DNA from 4 places in the Lysinibacillus telephonicus genome. Region 2 is predicted to be linked to each of the others. Evidence: riboswitches for the same ligand, from Rfam matches in the RefSeq annotation. Region 2 holds a riboswitch; each other region holds the start of a gene.
What was found. A riboswitch is a leader RNA that binds a small molecule or an ion and turns the genes downstream of it on or off. The one in region 2 is predicted to bind cobalamin.

Region 1: linked by a shared signal. The riboswitch ahead of MKY04_RS03515 (FecCD family ABC transporter permease) and the one ahead of MKY04_RS09510 (ABC transporter substrate-binding protein) in region 2 are both predicted to bind cobalamin.
Region 3: linked by a shared signal. The riboswitch ahead of MKY04_RS18725 (FecCD family ABC transporter permease) and the one ahead of MKY04_RS09510 (ABC transporter substrate-binding protein) in region 2 are both predicted to bind cobalamin.
Region 4: linked by a shared signal. The riboswitch ahead of MKY04_RS13200 (glutaredoxin family protein) and the one ahead of MKY04_RS09510 (ABC transporter substrate-binding protein) in region 2 are both predicted to bind cobalamin.

What each region holds. Positions count from the first base shown of each region.
Region 1 covers NZ_CP155468.1:718,852-723,047, forward strand. The annotation lists gene MKY04_RS03500 (amino acid ABC transporter permease) at 28-738, shown strand; gene MKY04_RS03505 (amino acid ABC transporter permease) at 751-1,464, shown strand; gene MKY04_RS03510 (amino acid ABC transporter ATP-binding protein) at 1,478-2,233, shown strand; cobalamin riboswitch at 2,430-2,610, shown strand; gene MKY04_RS03515 (FecCD family ABC transporter permease) at 2,828-3,766, shown strand; gene MKY04_RS03520 (adenosylcobinamide amidohydrolase) at 3,772-4,196, shown strand, end outside.
Region 2 covers NZ_CP155468.1:1,994,212-1,998,407, forward strand. The annotation lists gene MKY04_RS09505 (arsenic resistance protein) at 278-1,264, shown strand; cobalamin riboswitch at 1,353-1,546, shown strand; gene MKY04_RS09510 (ABC transporter substrate-binding protein) at 1,744-3,291, shown strand; gene nikB (nickel ABC transporter permease) at 3,301-4,196, shown strand, end outside.
Region 3 covers NZ_CP155468.1:3,845,573-3,849,768, forward strand. The annotation lists gene MKY04_RS18725 (FecCD family ABC transporter permease) at 1-984, opposite strand, end outside; cobalamin riboswitch at 1,120-1,297, opposite strand; cobalamin riboswitch at 1,458-1,634, opposite strand; gene MKY04_RS18730 (YitT family protein) at 1,810-2,385, shown strand; gene MKY04_RS18735 (DMT family transporter) at 2,475-3,356, opposite strand; gene MKY04_RS18740 (TetR/AcrR family transcriptional regulator) at 3,487-4,044, opposite strand; gene MKY04_RS18745 (MBL fold metallo-hydrolase) at 4,061-4,196, opposite strand, start outside.
Region 4 covers NZ_CP155468.1:2,733,782-2,737,977, reverse strand. The annotation lists gene MKY04_RS13220 (histidine phosphatase family protein) at 1-93, shown strand, start outside; gene MKY04_RS13215 (bifunctional adenosylcobinamide kinase/adenosylcobinamide-phosphate guanylyltransferase) at 45-458, shown strand; gene MKY04_RS13210 (ECF transporter S component) at 460-954, shown strand; gene MKY04_RS13205 (hypothetical protein) at 951-1,631, shown strand; cobalamin riboswitch at 1,704-1,886, shown strand; gene MKY04_RS13200 (glutaredoxin family protein) at 2,018-2,248, shown strand; gene nrdI (class Ib ribonucleoside-diphosphate reductase assembly flavoprotein NrdI) at 2,245-2,613, shown strand; gene nrdE (class 1b ribonucleoside-diphosphate reductase subunit alpha) at 2,616-4,196, shown strand, end outside.

The DNA of each region.
Region 1 (4,196 bases), 1.3 Mb from region 2:
ACTTTTTTAGGAAAGTGGTGAACAAAAGTGGAAAAATACTTTGATATTAGTTATCTGTGGAATGCGATACCTAATTTACTACCGTATTTAAAAATTACATTTTTAGTTGCAGGGCTCGCTGTTCTATTCGGGACATTACTTGGCTTAGCACTGGCCTTTGCGAAAATTGGGAAAAGCAAAGTTTTACGTTCTTTAGCGAACGGATATACAACTGTTATGCGTTGTACACCTTCCATTGTTCTATTATTCCTTGTGTATTACGGAGTACCTTTTCTTGCAGACTCGCTTTTTCATGTTAATTTACAAGACATAAATACAGGAGTTTTTGTTGTTACAACGTTTTCTCTACAATTTTCGGCTATGATGTCTGAAGTCATTCGTTCCGCCATCCAGTCAATCCATAAAGGACAATACGAGGCAGCAGTAAGTGTTGGATTAACACCATTTCAAGCTTATCGACGAATTATTTTCCCACAAGCATTTGTTGTTGCACTGCCAAACTTTGGGAATGGATTAATAGCAATTTTACAAGAGGGTGCTTTAGCATACACAATTGGCTTTATTGATATTGTTGGTAAGGCAAATTTAATTATTGCAAGTAACCTTAATTCACATGCATTAGAAATCTATATTGCCCTTGCAGTTATTTATTGGGTTCTCTCTATAACAATAGAAAAAGTTTTCGAGAAATTAGAAAAGCTATTCAGTAAAGGATCTCGTTCACTAAAAGCATCATAGGAGGTGGATATTATGGAATCAAGTTTAAATATACCTTTTCTAATAGATACATTTTGGGTTGCATTAAGCGGAGTGCCAGTTGCCCTTCTTGTAACAGTGGTTGCAATGGCGATTGCAGTACCAATCGGTTTCTTCCTTGCATTAACTCGCATTAATAAAATTCCTGTTTTAAATCAAATTGCGAAGGTGTACGTTTCTTTTGTCCGTGGAACGCCAATTATTATTCAAATCTTTGTATTATATAGCTTTATACCGATTTTCTTGAACAGTATTTTTACTAAATACAATATTGATTATCCAATTTATGATATCCATCCAATTTGGTATGCGTTTATTATTTTCTCATTCAATACAGCTGCAGTTTTAATTGAAGTTTTCCGTTCTGCATTAGGTACGGTAGATCGCGGTCAATTGGAAGCAGCACATTCTGTTGGGCTTACGACAAAACAAGCTTATGTGAGAATTATTATTCCACAAGCATTAGTCTCCGCGTTGCCAAACTTAACTACAGCTACAGTAAATTTAATTAAAGCAACATCGCTTGGATATGCCATTTCATTGCAAGAAATTACGTTGAAAGCAAAAGTTGAAGCAAATTTAGGTTATAACTACTTAGAAGCATACATTGATATTTTTATCGTTTACTTAATTATTTGTATTGCAGTAGAACAGCTATTTAAGTGGTGGGAAAAACGTTTAAGTCGCTATAAAATGGCTAGCGCTTAAGGAGGCAAAATAAATGTTAGAAATTAAAAATATTCATAAATCGTTCGGTAAAAATGAAATTTTAAAGGGTGTCGACCTGAAGATTGATAAAGGCGATGTAGTCGTTATATTAGGGCCTAGTGGTTCTGGGAAAACGACACTGCTGCGATGCATTAATTTCTTAGAAAGAGCGGACCAGGGGACTGCAAGCTTTGGAGAATTAAATGTTGATTTAAAAACGGCTTCGAAAAAAGACATATTAGCAATCCGTAAGAAAACAGCTTTTGTATTCCAAAACTATAATTTATTTAATAATAAAACAGCCTTGGAAAACGTAGCAGAAGGTCTAATCATAGGTAGAAAAATACCAAAAGCAGAAGCCTATGAAATTTCAAAAAAAGCATTAGATAAAGTAGGCTTGTCTGAGAAATATGACTCATATCCTAGTCAGCTTTCAGGAGGTCAACAGCAGCGTGTAGGCATTGCCCGAGCAGTAGCATTAAACCCTGATATTATCCTTTTTGATGAACCAACATCTGCACTGGATCCAGAGTTGGTAGGAGAAGTGCTTCAGGTTATGAAGGATATTGCAAAGGAAGGTACAACAATGCTAGTTGTCACACATGAGATGGGGTTTGCAAAAGATGTTGCAAACAAGGTCATATTTATGGATGGCGGCAATATTGTAGAAGAAGGAACGCCACATGAAATTTTTGTAACTCCAAAAGAAGAAAGAACCCAACGCTTCTTACGACGTGTATTACCAGGCGAATTTGATTTTGATATTTAATATAAGATTAAATTGAACTGGGATAAAACCTTTAAAAATTAATAAACCGCATGAAATCCAATTTGAAAACCATGATTTCATGCGGTTTTCATTTCAAATGAATAATTTTTAACATATGTCCAGGTTCTCTTATTAGTGTGTGTACTAATTGTTTTCTATAACAATCAATTAAAATAAGATATAATGAGTTAGACCAATTAAATATTCACATAAAGGTTCTTTTCGTCTATATACGGATAAGAATAAAAGGGAAGTCGGTGCAAGTCCGGCGCTGTCCCGCAACTGTAAATGTGAGCGACCCTAATATTTCACTGCTGCAATGGGAAGGAGATCGCAAGAACATAAGCCAGGAGACCTGCCTTTATGTATACCAACTACCCTTACGAGGATAAGGAAGGCTAATTGTATGTATGGTCATACTATATTTAAAATTACCGTCTCTCGTAAAGAGAGACTTTTTATTTTGCATAATTTTTTGGGGGAGCATTTTGCCAATATGATGAAACAAGAAGATGAACAATTAAACGAGGTTATATTGTGAAAAAGAAAACGATTTTTGCATATACTTCCTCTATTTTATTTTTACTATTTAGTATGTGGCTTGGAGTTTCTAATGGTTCAGTAGATGTACCATTATCTGCATTATGGGATAGCTCAACTAATCCAAGTCTCTACAATATATTATGGAGTATTCGAATGCCCCGAGTGTTGTTAGCTGGTTTAGTTGGAGCTTCGCTTGCAATTGCAGGTGCTGCATTTCAAGGATTACTTAAAAATCCTTTGGCTGACCCATATACACTAGGAGTTTCATCGGGAGCATCTGTTGGAGCAGTAGCTACTATCTTTTTTGGCATTTCCATACCAATTATAGGTTCTTTTACATTACCGATTTTCGGGATGCTTGGAGCGCTTTTAACATTAATATTTGTTTTAAGTTTTGCACGCTTAGTAGATCGTTCAATGAAAATGGAAACGCTTATTTTAACTGGTGTTATTTTTAGTTCATTTTTAGGGTCATGTATTTCATTAATGATTGCGCTTACTGGTCAAGAGCTGCGCGAAATTATGGGGTGGCTGCTTGGAAGTGTATCAATGCGCGGGTGGCCCTATGTCACAATGATTGTGCCATTTGTTATAGTAGGCTCAATTATTTTATGGTTAAATCGTCGTGAATTAAACGCAATGATGTACGGTGATGAAAGGGCACAATCACTTGGAGTCAATGTGAAGAGAAGCAAATATGCGATTTTAGCTGGAGGTTCAATGTTAACAGGGGCAGCAGTTGCAGTTTCAGGTACGATTGGCTTCGTTGGGTTAGTTGTTCCTCATATGACAAGGATACTTTGGGGAGCAGACCATCGTCATTTATTAACATTGTCATTTTTAAACGGAGCAAGCCTGTTAATTATTTGTGATTTAATTTCAAGAACAATACTTGCACCAGCAGAACTGCCTATTGGGGTAATTACTGCTTTTATTGGTGCCCCAGTATTTTCATATATTTTTTATAAACAAAGAAGAAGCAGGGGGTGAATTGTATGCTAAAGGCAAACAACATTTCTGGAGGCTATGATACTACCCCAATATTAAAAAATATCTCTTTTTCAGTAAGTAAAGGGAAGTTTCTAGGTATTCTTGGACCGAATGGCTGTGGAAAATCCACGCTGTTAAAAATCATTAGCGGCCTTTTAAAGCCGACCTCTGGAAACGTATTAATAGATGAGGTTGATATTAATAAATATACCTCCCGTCAATTAGCACAAAAAATGACCGTGCTGCCTCAGCTCCATACAGCGGCTTTTTCAAGCACAGTTCGAGAAACAGTAAGCATTGGCCGTTATCCTCATCAATCTGGTTTTTTTTCTAGTTGGTCAAATGAGGATGAACATTCGGTCATGAAGGCGATGGAGCAGACAGCTGTTAAAAAATTCGAGCATACCTTTATAGAGTACTTATCTGGAGG
Region 2 (4,196 bases):
CTAAAATTGGATCAACCGATATGAAGCTTCGTTTTATTCACTTCAAGAATGTATGATGCATTACTAGGACAACCACTTGAAGGAGAGAGTCATGGCTTCCCAACAAATTATGAAATAGTCGGAGTTTTACTCAAGTCGCGATTATTTATTTTTTTGTTGCGATAGTCGCTGGTTATTACTTATGAAGGGCTTCAACATGTATAAAACATGGTATTTAATGTTGTAAAGAAAAATCGCAGACTTGAATGAAGCATCATAAGTAAGGAAGGATTATGAAGTGAAGATGACAAGAGAAAAGATCGAAAATCATCAAATTTGTATATATGTTTTTTCTTTAATTTTTGGAGGAGTAATAGGCCTATCAAATGAGAGTTTAGCAACTAGTTTAGATTGGATTATCTCACCGCTTATTGCTGTTCTAATGTATGGAATGTTCGCTCAAATTCCATTTTTAAAACTGGGTGAGGCTATTTCAAATCTTAAATTTATCGGTTCGTTGCTAGTAGGGAATTTTATTGCAGTGCCAATAATTGTTTGGATTTTAACAATAATATTTCCTCAGTCGACACCAGTATTATTAGGTGTTTATTTAGTTTTGCTAACTCCATGTATCGATTATGTAATTGTCTTTACTCAACTAGGTAAGGGAAATGAGAAATTAATGTTAGCTTCTACGCCTATTTTATTTGTAGTACAAATGATTTTACTGCCGTTGTATCTATGGTTATTTATAGGTGAAGATATGGTGGGAATAGTCCACGTGGAGCCATTTTTAGAAGCATTTCTATTATTAATAGTTGCTCCATTATTAATAGCTGTTATTACTCAATTGTGGGCTAAAAAGAAGGTTCTAGGAGAAAGAGTTTTACATTCCACAGCATGGCTGCCAGTTCCATTTATGGCGTTAGTATTAATCGCTGTTGTGGCATCGCAAATAGGTAAGGTATATAGTGATTTCGATGTAATTGTACGTGTAATTCCAATTTATTTTCTGTATTTAATTATCACACCATTTGTTTCCCGTTTAATCGCGTTTATATTTAAACTGGATAAGGATGCAGGGAGAGCACTGATTTTTAGTATTGGAACACGAAACTCACTTGTTGTTCTTCCTTTGGCATTAGCTTTACCTGAGTCCTGGGCAAAGATAGCAGCGGCTGTGATTGTAACACAAACCATTGTGGAGTTAATGGGAGAATTAATCTATATGAAGGCAGTACCTAATTTGATATTGAAAGATTCTCCAAAAAATAATATGAGATAAATTAGTTATTATTACAATAGCTAATTCTAATTGCAAAAATAGTAAATTAATTAACATAATTGTTTTATTTTATGGTAGTATATAGAAAACTTCAGAATTTTTAATAGGTGCTATACATATTTTAAGTATGGCTTAAAAGGGAAGATTGGTGAAAATCCAACACGGTTCCCGCCACTGTAATTCAGAGCAACCTGCTTGATGCCACTGTTTTTTGAACAAAACGGGAAGGCGTAGGTTGTGAAGAGGATAAGTCAGGAGACCTGCCTATTTAAATATCACTGAGAGACCTACGGGAGATTAGGGAGGTGGTTGGTTTGCGGATAATACTTCGTCGCTTTTTCGACACTACCTTTTTATCTTTCCAAGGCATTTCTGACCTCTTAAGTTGTCAGAAGTGCTTTTTATTTTGAATTGTTAACAGTTGTACACATGTAAAGTAGCTTGTTATAAACAATTCATTTTTAGGAGGAGAAGAAAAAATGAAGAAATGCTACAAAAGCTTGATTACATGGTTTTACATGGCGCTATGCATTCTTGCGTTAGTAGGGTGCTCAGCTAAAAAAGAAGAACAGGTAGCTGCAACAAGTAAAGAAGAAACTGACAAAACCGCAACTTTAGCGTTTTCTTGGAGTCCATCTGGTTTAGATCCACATAGTGGCGATAGCTGGGAGATAATGCGGTCAGGTGCTGCGGAAACTTTAATTAAATTAAGTGAAGATTTAACTCCTACACCATGGTTGGCAAAATCATGGGAACAAGTGGATGATACAACTTGGTTATTCCAACTGCAGGAGAATGTAACATTCCATAACGGTAAAGCAATGGATGCAACGTCCGTGATGAATTCATTACAACATGCCATTGACAACAACCAAGGAACAAAGGATTTATTAAAAATTAAATCAATGGAAGTTGTATCGGAGTCAGAGCTAAAAATTGAAACTAAGGAAATTAATGCTGCACTAATCTCAAATTTAGCAGACCCAGGCACGACTATCGTAGATGTGGATTCTCTAGATAATAAGGATGGTTATCCAGCGTTTACAGGTGCATATGTTATAAAGCAATTTAACCAAGACGAATCTCTAATTGTTAAGCGCTATGAAGATTATTGGGGAGAAAAGGCAAAACTAGATGAAGTAACAATTAAGTTTATTTCAGACAGTAATACGCGTTTGATGGCTTTACAATCAGGAGAGGTTGATGGAGCAACAGATATTTCAGTTGACAACATTGAAGTCTTAGAAAAAAATGATAACTTTGAAGTTTTAACAGCTCAATCATTACGAACACATTTAGTAATGTACAATATGGAATCTCCATTATTTAAGCAATTAGCTGTACGAAAAGCTGTCGATTCTTTAATTCCACGCCAAGAAATTGTGGATTCTGTTATGAAAGGGCAAGGAACCGCAGCAGTTGGTCCGTTTTCACCAGTATTACCATTTGGACAATTAAGTGAAACAAAGGAAGATCTATCAGTTGACCAATTAATGCAGCAAGACGGTTGGACAAAAAACACGGATGGTATGTGGGAAAAAGACGGAAAAGTCTTTGAAGCTACTTTTTTAACATTCCCACAACGCCCGGAGCTAACAGTGATGGCAGAGGTTATTCAAAGTAAACTACTCGAACACGGGATGAAGGTAAATATTCGCCAAGTAGAAAATATAGACGAAACACTAGTAAATGAAGAATGGGATTTAGCAATGTACAGTATGCTAACAGCTCATACTGGCAGTCCATACTTTTTCTTAGAGGTTTTTTATAAATCAGACAGTCTATCAAACATGAACCATTTTGCATCACAAACAGTCGATGCGTTGATTAATGAATTACATCAGACAACTGATACAGAAAAAAGCACTGAATTAGCAATCCAAATTCAAGGAGAAATTGGAAAAAAAGTACCTCATTCATATATTGTCTATCCAAATACCGTATTTGCAGTAAATAAAGAATTGAGAGGCTTTGAGGCACTGCCAATCGAATACTACTATAATAATGCAAATATCGATAAAGAATAATCGTACGCTATGGTTAAATTTTTATTAGAACGTCTTATACAATTGTTTATTGTTGTTTTTTGCGTTGCAACGGTAACTTTTTTACTAGTTAGAATATCGCCTGGAGATCCAGCAACAATTATGTTGAAAGCTAACGATATTCCTGCTTCAGATGAAGCGATATATGCTTTACGGAGTGAACTAGGCTTAACCAATTCTATTGGTGGACAATATATTGAATGGATACAGCAAATATTTACGGGGAAATGGGGTGTGTCTTTTGTTTCCCAAAAACCTGTGATAAGTGAGTTGTTTGCAAGATTGCCAGCTACGATAGAACTTGCATTAGCAGGGCTTGGCATTATGTTAGCAGTGACGATAATTTTAGGAATCTCTACGGCTATTTATGAAAATGGAGTTGTGGATAAATTAGGGCGTGTTTTAGCACTTCTTGGTTCAGCAATGCCTACATTTTGGCTCGGATTCTTATTTATGTATCTGTTCTCTGTTAGCCTGGGATGGTTGCCATCAATGGGAAGAGGTAGTTGGAAAAACTTAATATTACCTGCAACAACCCTTGGATTAGGTCTAGGTACTGTATATGCACGTGTACTACGTACGCATATGCTGGAAATGTTGCAGCAACCATTTGTAAAGGCATCTAGGGCAAGAGGGATATCGAAAAATAGGATTTTAGTATTTCAAGTATTAAAGCATGCTTTACTGCCAATTGTAACGATGACTGGTACAAGCTTTGCATTCATGCTTGGGGGTAGTATTATTGTAGAATCTATTTTTTCATGGCCAGGTTTAGGACGATATATTGTTGAATCTATTAATATGCGGGATTATCCTGTCATTCAAGGTTACGTTGTTTTTGCTGCTATATTATTTGTAGCAATTCATATGTTAGTAGATTTTATCTA
Region 3 (4,196 bases), 1.9 Mb from region 2:
ACCGCATAGAGCTGTTAAAATTCCTATTGGCATTTCTTCCGGTGCAATAATAATACGTGAAAGTGTGTCCGCCCATATTAAAAATATAGCTCCTATTAATGCACTAGAAGGCAATACATAACGATAATGTGATCCTACTAGCATTCGAACAATATGAGGAATAATTAATCCAACAAAGCCTATCGTACCGCTTACAGCAACAAGTACTCCCGTTAATAATGAAACACTGACAATGACAATTAATCGGAATTTTTCCAATGATATTCCTAAGGTTGTTGCAGTTTCTTCCCCAAGAAGCAGCGCATTTAGTGAATTTGTAAAGCAGTAAAGAAATAGAAAAACCGCAATACAAACAAGGATTGGAATTTGTATATTAGACCATTTAGCACCAGCAAGGCTCCCCAACATCCAATGCATTACAGCCTTCATCCCCCCCGCATCTTTTGTCATCATTAAAATAAAGTTCGTTATTGCTGAAAAAATAAGTGAGATAGCGATGCCTGCCAATAATAAACGTATTATCGATGTCCTTCCTCCAACACGAGCTAACAAAAATACAATGAATACAGTTATAAGTGCACCAATGAAAGCCGCTAATGATAATGCCCAATTTCCCAAAAATGAAAATGCACCTAGTATGATAACAGCTGTTGCACCTACTGACGCCCCAGAGGAAACACCTAGAATATATGGATCTGCAATTGAGTTTTGTACAAGCGCCTGAATAGCTGCTCCACTAATAGACAATCCAGCACCTACTGCTATTGCCAATAAAATTCTTGGAAGACGGATTTCCCAAATAATTGTCGATTGTGCTATGGATGCCTCTGTAAGCGAATTAGTAAATCCTAACTTCCAACAGAGGACATCCCATATAATACTTGGCGAAATATTTACTGAACCTACTAATATTGCCCCTACAATGGATGCAAATGTAATCAGAATTAGCAATAACAGAAAAATAGAAAAATGTTTTTTTATCATAATTTTTGCTCCCATAAAAAAAGTTAATGGATCAACCACTCTTCTTTCGGTAAATAAAAAACATGTAAACAGCGGAATGTTTACATGCGGAAGCAAAGAATATATGAATTACAATGCTTCCTATAATCCCGTAGGTACATTTTCGTTCATTCGGCAGGTCTCCTGACTTTACTTCATAGCAAACAAATCCCTTCCCGCATATGCAGTGGATATGATTTATTGCTCAGTTTCACAGTGGCGGGTACCGTGGCGACTTTTCATCGCACTTCCCTTTTAAATAGTAAAAATACTATACCGATGAACAATATTATTTTATTTGACCTATAAATTTAGAAAGGAGACTTTTTCCTGCATACAAAAAAGCCTGAATTCCTCTAATGGGGAAAACAGGCTTGTGTACACATATACATAAGAATGTGAATAAACACAAACGTATTGTAAACTGACTCACCTATACTTCTCCCACCGAAAAGTTTAGTTTACATTATTAAGCAGGTTTCCTGACTTAGGCTTCTCTTTACTCTCACACCTTCCTCAAAAAGAGTGGTCCTGTGATTTTATCAGCCATTACAGTAGCGGGGGCTGTACTAGATTCTCACTAGTTTCCCTTTTACCTCAACATTATGAGCACTTAATAACGATATTCAATTAATCTTTAAAAATACCATACCACAGTTTTACACTAATAGAAATATTATTAAAAGAACAAATAGATATTATTGTAAGCGGTATAAGATACTAACTTATTCCCGTTTTCTCCTCTGTATACATTTTCTCTATGTTTTTATCATAAAATGGTGCATGTCCGATTGTAAGGAGAAGTGCATGTATTATTTAAAGAAAGGTTTCGCTATTATTGTTGGTAGCATTTTTTTAGCTATAGGAATAAATCTCTTTTTAACCCCTTATGAAATTTTAGACGGTGGTATCATTGGGCTTTCACTAATTTTGCACTATTTATTCAGACTAAAAATTGGCTTAATGATTATTGTACTAAGCATCCCAATCTTTATACTGGCATGGTTTAAATATAAAAATTATTTTTTTAATAGTCTTCACGGCTTACTTATTTCATCCGTTGTAATTGATATGTTTAAACCTCTGCGTTTTCTTATTCAAATGGAGCCTATATTTAGTGCAATAATTGGCGGTATATTTGTTGGCTTTGGGATTGGATTAATGCTTCGTTTTGAAACAAGTACGGGTGGAACGGATTTACTGGCTCAATTTATTTCTGATAAAACTTCTATAAATGTTGGATTCGTTATCTTTATTATTGATGCAATCGTTGTATTATTAGGAGGTGCCTTTATTTCTACCAATACTTTACTTCTTTCAATCGTTACCATTATCGCAGTTGGCATCACCACTAGCTTTATAACAAGAAATTCTTATACATAAAAGAAGCTAGCCCAATACAAATCCTGCATCGTATTTTTCACTAAAGGTGAATAGCAGAAAATTAATATAGGACAAGCCTCTAGAATTATTTAAATTAACTTTTCAAGTCTGGATTTTTTCATGAAAGAAAGTTTCGTTTCTGAAATAATAATTGCGCACAAAATTAAAATAGCTCCGATAATCATTCTAGGCGTTAATACTTCACCTAATAAAATAATGGAGAAAACCATGCCCCAGAAAGATTCCGTAGAAAGAATTATGGCCGTTTTCGTTTCACTCGTGAACTTTTGTGCAATTGTTTGGAAAAGATATGCAATGGTTGTAGAGAAAATACCTAAATAGAAAATAGATGAAACTGCCTCCAACTCCATTGAAAAATTCACTTCTCCTTTAAATAGAACAACAATGCATGCTAGTATTGCCGCAAAGAACATTTGAATAATGGTTAAAGTAATTGGATCTTCATCTTTCACATACTTCGCTGTATAGAAAATTTGATAAGCAAACCCAACGGCACAGCCCAAAGTAAGCAAGTCCCCTATGTTCACATCTGTTGAAAATTGAAGTGAAAGAAACCCAATCCCAACAATAGCAAGAATTGCTCCGGTTAGTTCAAACTTATCAATTTTTCTTTTGTATGCTAAAAATGCAATGAACGGTACAATCACAACATTGACTGCTGTTAAAAACGCATTCTTTGATGGGGTTGTATATTGAAGCCCAACCGTTTGCAATGCAAAGGCTACATATAATAAAGCCCCTAAAACAAATCCTTTTAAAATAATACTGCGATTTAAGCCTCTCAGTTTCTTATAAAAGATAATGCTTAATATAATAAAACCAACTAAAAACCGTCCAGCTAATACTTGATAGGGAGTATAGTACTCTAGTGAAACTGCACTAACAACAAATCCACTTCCCCATATAATTGCTGTAATACACAGCATGATTTCTCCAATATACTTTTTCATTGCTGCCTCCACATATATGTAATGATTAAAATCTGAATATTAATTATATAATATTTACATATATTTGAATATTTATTTTTATGTAAAGATCAGTATATTTAATCATTGTAGTAAAACAATAGCATAAGGGCTACTTTATCGAATCAATAAATCCTTGGATCATCAATTCAAAAGTCTTTTCAATACTAACTGGGAGTCCGAATGCAGCCTTTTGTTCTAATGTGGAAAAGCCATGAAGAAGGCTTCTTAAAGCTCTTATCGCATGAATCTTATACTCTTCTGATAAGTTATAATCTGAAAAGCAGCTGCTTAATAAAGAAATTATTCGGCTGCTGGCTGCTTGCAGTTCATAATCATCTGGTTCAGGAGCACGCAAGATTAGTTCATATATCCCTGGATGTTCCCTTGCAAACTGAATATATGCATATGCAAAAGAAAAAATTGCTTCATTTTTGTTCTTCTCTCTCGATGCTTCTTCAATCTTTTCATAAAATAAAGTTAACCCATATAAGGACAGCTCACGCTTGATGCTATGAAGGCCTTCAATATGGTTAAACAAAGAAGGGGGACGAACATTTAATTTTCTAGCAATTGTGGCTAAAGTTAGGGAATCAACCCCTTCTTTATCTACCAATTCGGCTGCAGTTTCTATAATACGTTTCACATCTAATCCAACTCTTGGTGACATGTTACTCTTTCCTTTCCTACCGTTTCAACAAAATCTCTTCAGCTTCAATAATTGCCCGGGCTATATTTTTTTCAGGATTTTGTATTATTGTGCCATGTCCTGCCGCTAGTAAAGAAGGCTTTAATTCCAGAATTTTTTTAGCGCTTTGTATG
Region 4 (4,196 bases), 740 kb from region 2:
ACATTACAATGGTCAACTTGGGCAAATTTCGAAGGGGGAGCAAGATGCGAGTCATTATCGGTGGAGCCTATAATGGAAAAAGAAAATTTGTAAAAGAATATTTGGATAAGTTAAACGTAAAAAATCGATATGTTTTTGAAGGCGAAATACCAGTTTCAACCTTTTCGCAAGAAGATTATGTTATCATAGGGAACTTTGAAAAAATAATTTTACAATCAATTGAGCTAGATGAAGAGGAACATGCTGCAAAAATTTTCGATAAACTATCAATATTAGATAAACAAACAAATGTCATTTGTATTTGTACGGATATTGGAAGAGGTATTGTACCCCTTGAAAAGGAAAATAGAAAACTTAGAGATACATGCGGAAGATTGTATCAAAAATTATTTGCTGAAAGTGAACAGGTTATTAGAATTTGGTATGGGCTTCCTGAAATACTAAAAGGTGGGGAATAAGATGAAAAAAAATAATTTAAGATTCATTACGCTTACTGCTTTAATTTCAGCAATATGTGTAATCGGGAGCTTTATTAAAGTTCCAGGCTTCATCACAACAGCAGCTTTAGATTCTGCACCTGCATTTTTAAGCGTTGCCTTTTTACCGCCTCTTTTTTCCGGTATTGCAGGTGGACTAGGTCATCTTGCCAGTGCTTTAACTTCAGGTTTTCCTTCAGGTCCACTTCATATCATAATCGCCATTGAGATGTTTATTATCGTCTTTATTTTTAATATGTTACATAAAAAAGGCTTCAATATTATAAAATGGTTGTTTCTAATTGTGGCAAATGGAATACTGTCCGCTATCCCATTTTATTTTATAATATCACCTGCATTTTTTATCGGTGCAGTTCCAAATTTGTTGGTTGCAACAGTCATTAATGCTGTTATCTCAATGCTAGCAATGCCGATTATTGCTAAAGTTTTTAATGAACGAAAGGTTTCGAATGTATGAGAAATGCCATCAAAATTGATCATAACACGGTTGTAACAATTGATAATGCAGGATGTATTGGTGAGAAAGAATTTGATATTGTTAATGTGTCTAATAGTTTGACTGCTTATTATACTGCGCGTGTAGCAATACTAGAGCAATGGTGCGCGGGAGCACATCCTACTCATATTTTTTTATCAAACTTTACAGGTGATGCTGCATGGAGTGATTATGAGAAGGGAATTCAACAAGTATTTGAGGAAATTGGGGAGAACTTGCCGCCTATAAAAGGCTCAACTGAGTCTAATTTTGAATCAATGCAATCAGCCTTAAGCATTATGATGATTGGAAAAGTTGCATTTGAAGTGAGTACAAATCATCTCTATCACTGGTTTGTAGTAGGGAAGCCATTAGTAGGTCAAGAGGTAGTGGAGCAAGCACAGCATGTAGCTAAGTTGCACGAGTTATATAAACTATTAAAATTAGGTATTGCAAAACAAATATGGCCAGTTGGATCAAAAGGTATCGCTGCAGAATGTGAAAGAATTTTCGAAGGAAAACATTTCTCCTGTAAGTTGCCTTTAGAGAAGACAAGTGGACCTTCAACCTCTGTAATCGTCGCCGTAGATAAAGAACAAGTTCATCTATTCAAAGAAATAATGACTGTACATTATGAAGCAATCCATATAAAACTCTAATATTTATATGAAATGCTAGTTTTTTCTTGTTAAGTTTAATTCAATATGATAATATGATGACATATACAATATATAGTGTTTTGTTTATATTGGTTCTACTATATGTAGATTAAAAGGGAAATCAGTGAAAATCTGATGCTGTCCCCGCAACTGTAAATGTGAACGAAAGTCGGATACCACTGTGCTGCCAGCATGGGAAGGTGATGAGTAGGAAGAAGCATAAGCCAGGAGACCTGCCAAATAAACAAATTCTACATTTCTTCGGGGACTGGGAAATGGAGGCAAGCTGGGTATAAATAGTACCCGTCTGTTTCCGTTTACATAAAAAGCTATCCCTAGTCAATTAGGGGTAGCTTTTCTATTTATATAAGAAAGGGAGAACATAGATGAAATTATATACAAAAACAATTTGTCCTAAATGCATGTTAATGAAATTCGAACTAAATAAAGCTGGTTTTGAAGGGGATTATGAAATCATTAATATCGAACAAAACGAGCAAGCTAAAAATAAATTAGTAGAAGCTGGTATTCTATCAGTTCCAGTATTAGAGATTAATGGACGACTAATTCAAGACATAACTGAAATGAAAGATGCCATCAGCAGGATTTTAGTATGATAGCATTCGCAAGTCGAACAGGCAATGTTAGGTATATTATAAGTAAATTAGGTTTGCCCAACATTGAAATTTCACAAGGGTTAGTAGTCAATCAACCTTTTTTGCTTTTTACCTATACAGATGGGTTAGGTCAAACACCTAATATTGTTGAACAGTTTCTTTTACATAATTCTCAATTGTGTAAAGGAGTTATCGCAAGTGGGAATTCAAATTTTGGACAAGCAGTCTTTTGTAAACCAGCAAATACAATTAGTGAAAAGTATAATATACCAATTGTACGAAAAATTGAATTGCGGGGATTCCAAAGTGATTATGATGCAATAATTGAATTCTATAACAAAGTTATTGGATTGGTGGGAGTTTAGAAATGAATGAATACTTAAACTTGAACAATAAAGTTTTAAATACGTATAGCACTACAGGCGTGCTAGATTTAGAGCAAGATAGAGAAGCTACCCGCAAATATTTCTTGCATAGCATCAATGTGCGAATGCACAACTTTAATGATTTAGAAGAAAAAATAAACTATTTAATTAATGAAGGCTATTATGAAAAAGAATTCCTAAGCTTATATACGATGGATTTTATTAAAAAAATATATAAAATCGCTTATTCATATAAATTCCGTTTTCCTTCCTTTATGAGTGCAAGTAAATTCTATGAGGGGTATGCGCTGAAAAGCCGCGATGGAAAGGAAATTCTTGAGAGATATGAGGATCGAATTGCAATTATTGCACTTTATCTTGCACAAGGTGATACAAATTTAGCAGAAAGTGCTGTTCGCCATATGATGGAAGCCTACCAACCAGCAACTCCAACTGCTTTAAATAGCGGAAAGAAAGCTCGAGGAGAATTAGTAAGCTGCTTCAAGCTTTCAATGGATGATTCAATGAATTCCATTGCAGAAAATATCGGCTATTGCTTAGAATTATCTCGGCTAGGAGGAGGGGTAGGAACATTACTTACAGACATAAGACCTTTAGGAGATCCTATTAAAGGCATATTAAACCGTGCAAGCGGCGTTATGCCAGTTGCAAAGTTACTTGAAAATGCATTTTCTTATTCTAATCAGCTCGGTCAACGTAATGGCTCAGGTGTTGTCTATTTAAATATTTTCCATGCAGATATTGAAGAATTTATTTCCTCAAAAAAGCCGAATGCAGATGAAAAAATTCGACTAGCTACTCTCTCAACCGGCATTATTATCCCTGATATTTTCTTCGGGTTAATGAGAAAAAATGAAGATATTGTATTGTTTAGCCCTTATGATATTTACAAAGAATATGGACTGCGAATGTCAGAAATTAGCATGACAGAAATGTATTACGAGCTATTAGATAACCCAAATATTCGTAAATTGAAGAAAATAAATGCACGAAAATTATACACAGAAATAAAGAAAACTCAATTCGAATCAGGCTATCCATTTGAGATTTTTGACGATAATGTAAATAATCATCATTCACTAAAGGGCGTAGGCAGAGTTAAAATGTCTAACCTTTGTACAGAAATTTTACAAGTTCAAACAACAAGCAATATTACTGATATGGACCAGCCAAACGAGTATGGCTTAGACGTTTCCTGTAATTTAGGGTCTCTTGATATTCATCGTGCAACAAAATCAACTAGCTTTGAAGATCTTGTAGATACTTCAATGCGCTTGTTAACGAGTGTTTCCGAAATGACAAACATCGTTAACGTTCCATCTGTTGTAAAAGCAAATAATCTTATGCATTCAGTTGGATTAGGTGTCATGAATTTGCATGGCCATTTAGTAACAGAAAACGTTGTTTACGGGTCACCTGAATCAATCGAATTTATTGACGCCTTCATGGAGGCTTTAAATTATTATTCATTAAAAACATCCATGACTATTGCAAAAGAAAAAGGGATTTGTTTTGAAGGATTTGAAAAAAGTGAATATGCAAATGGAAATTACTTTGAAAAA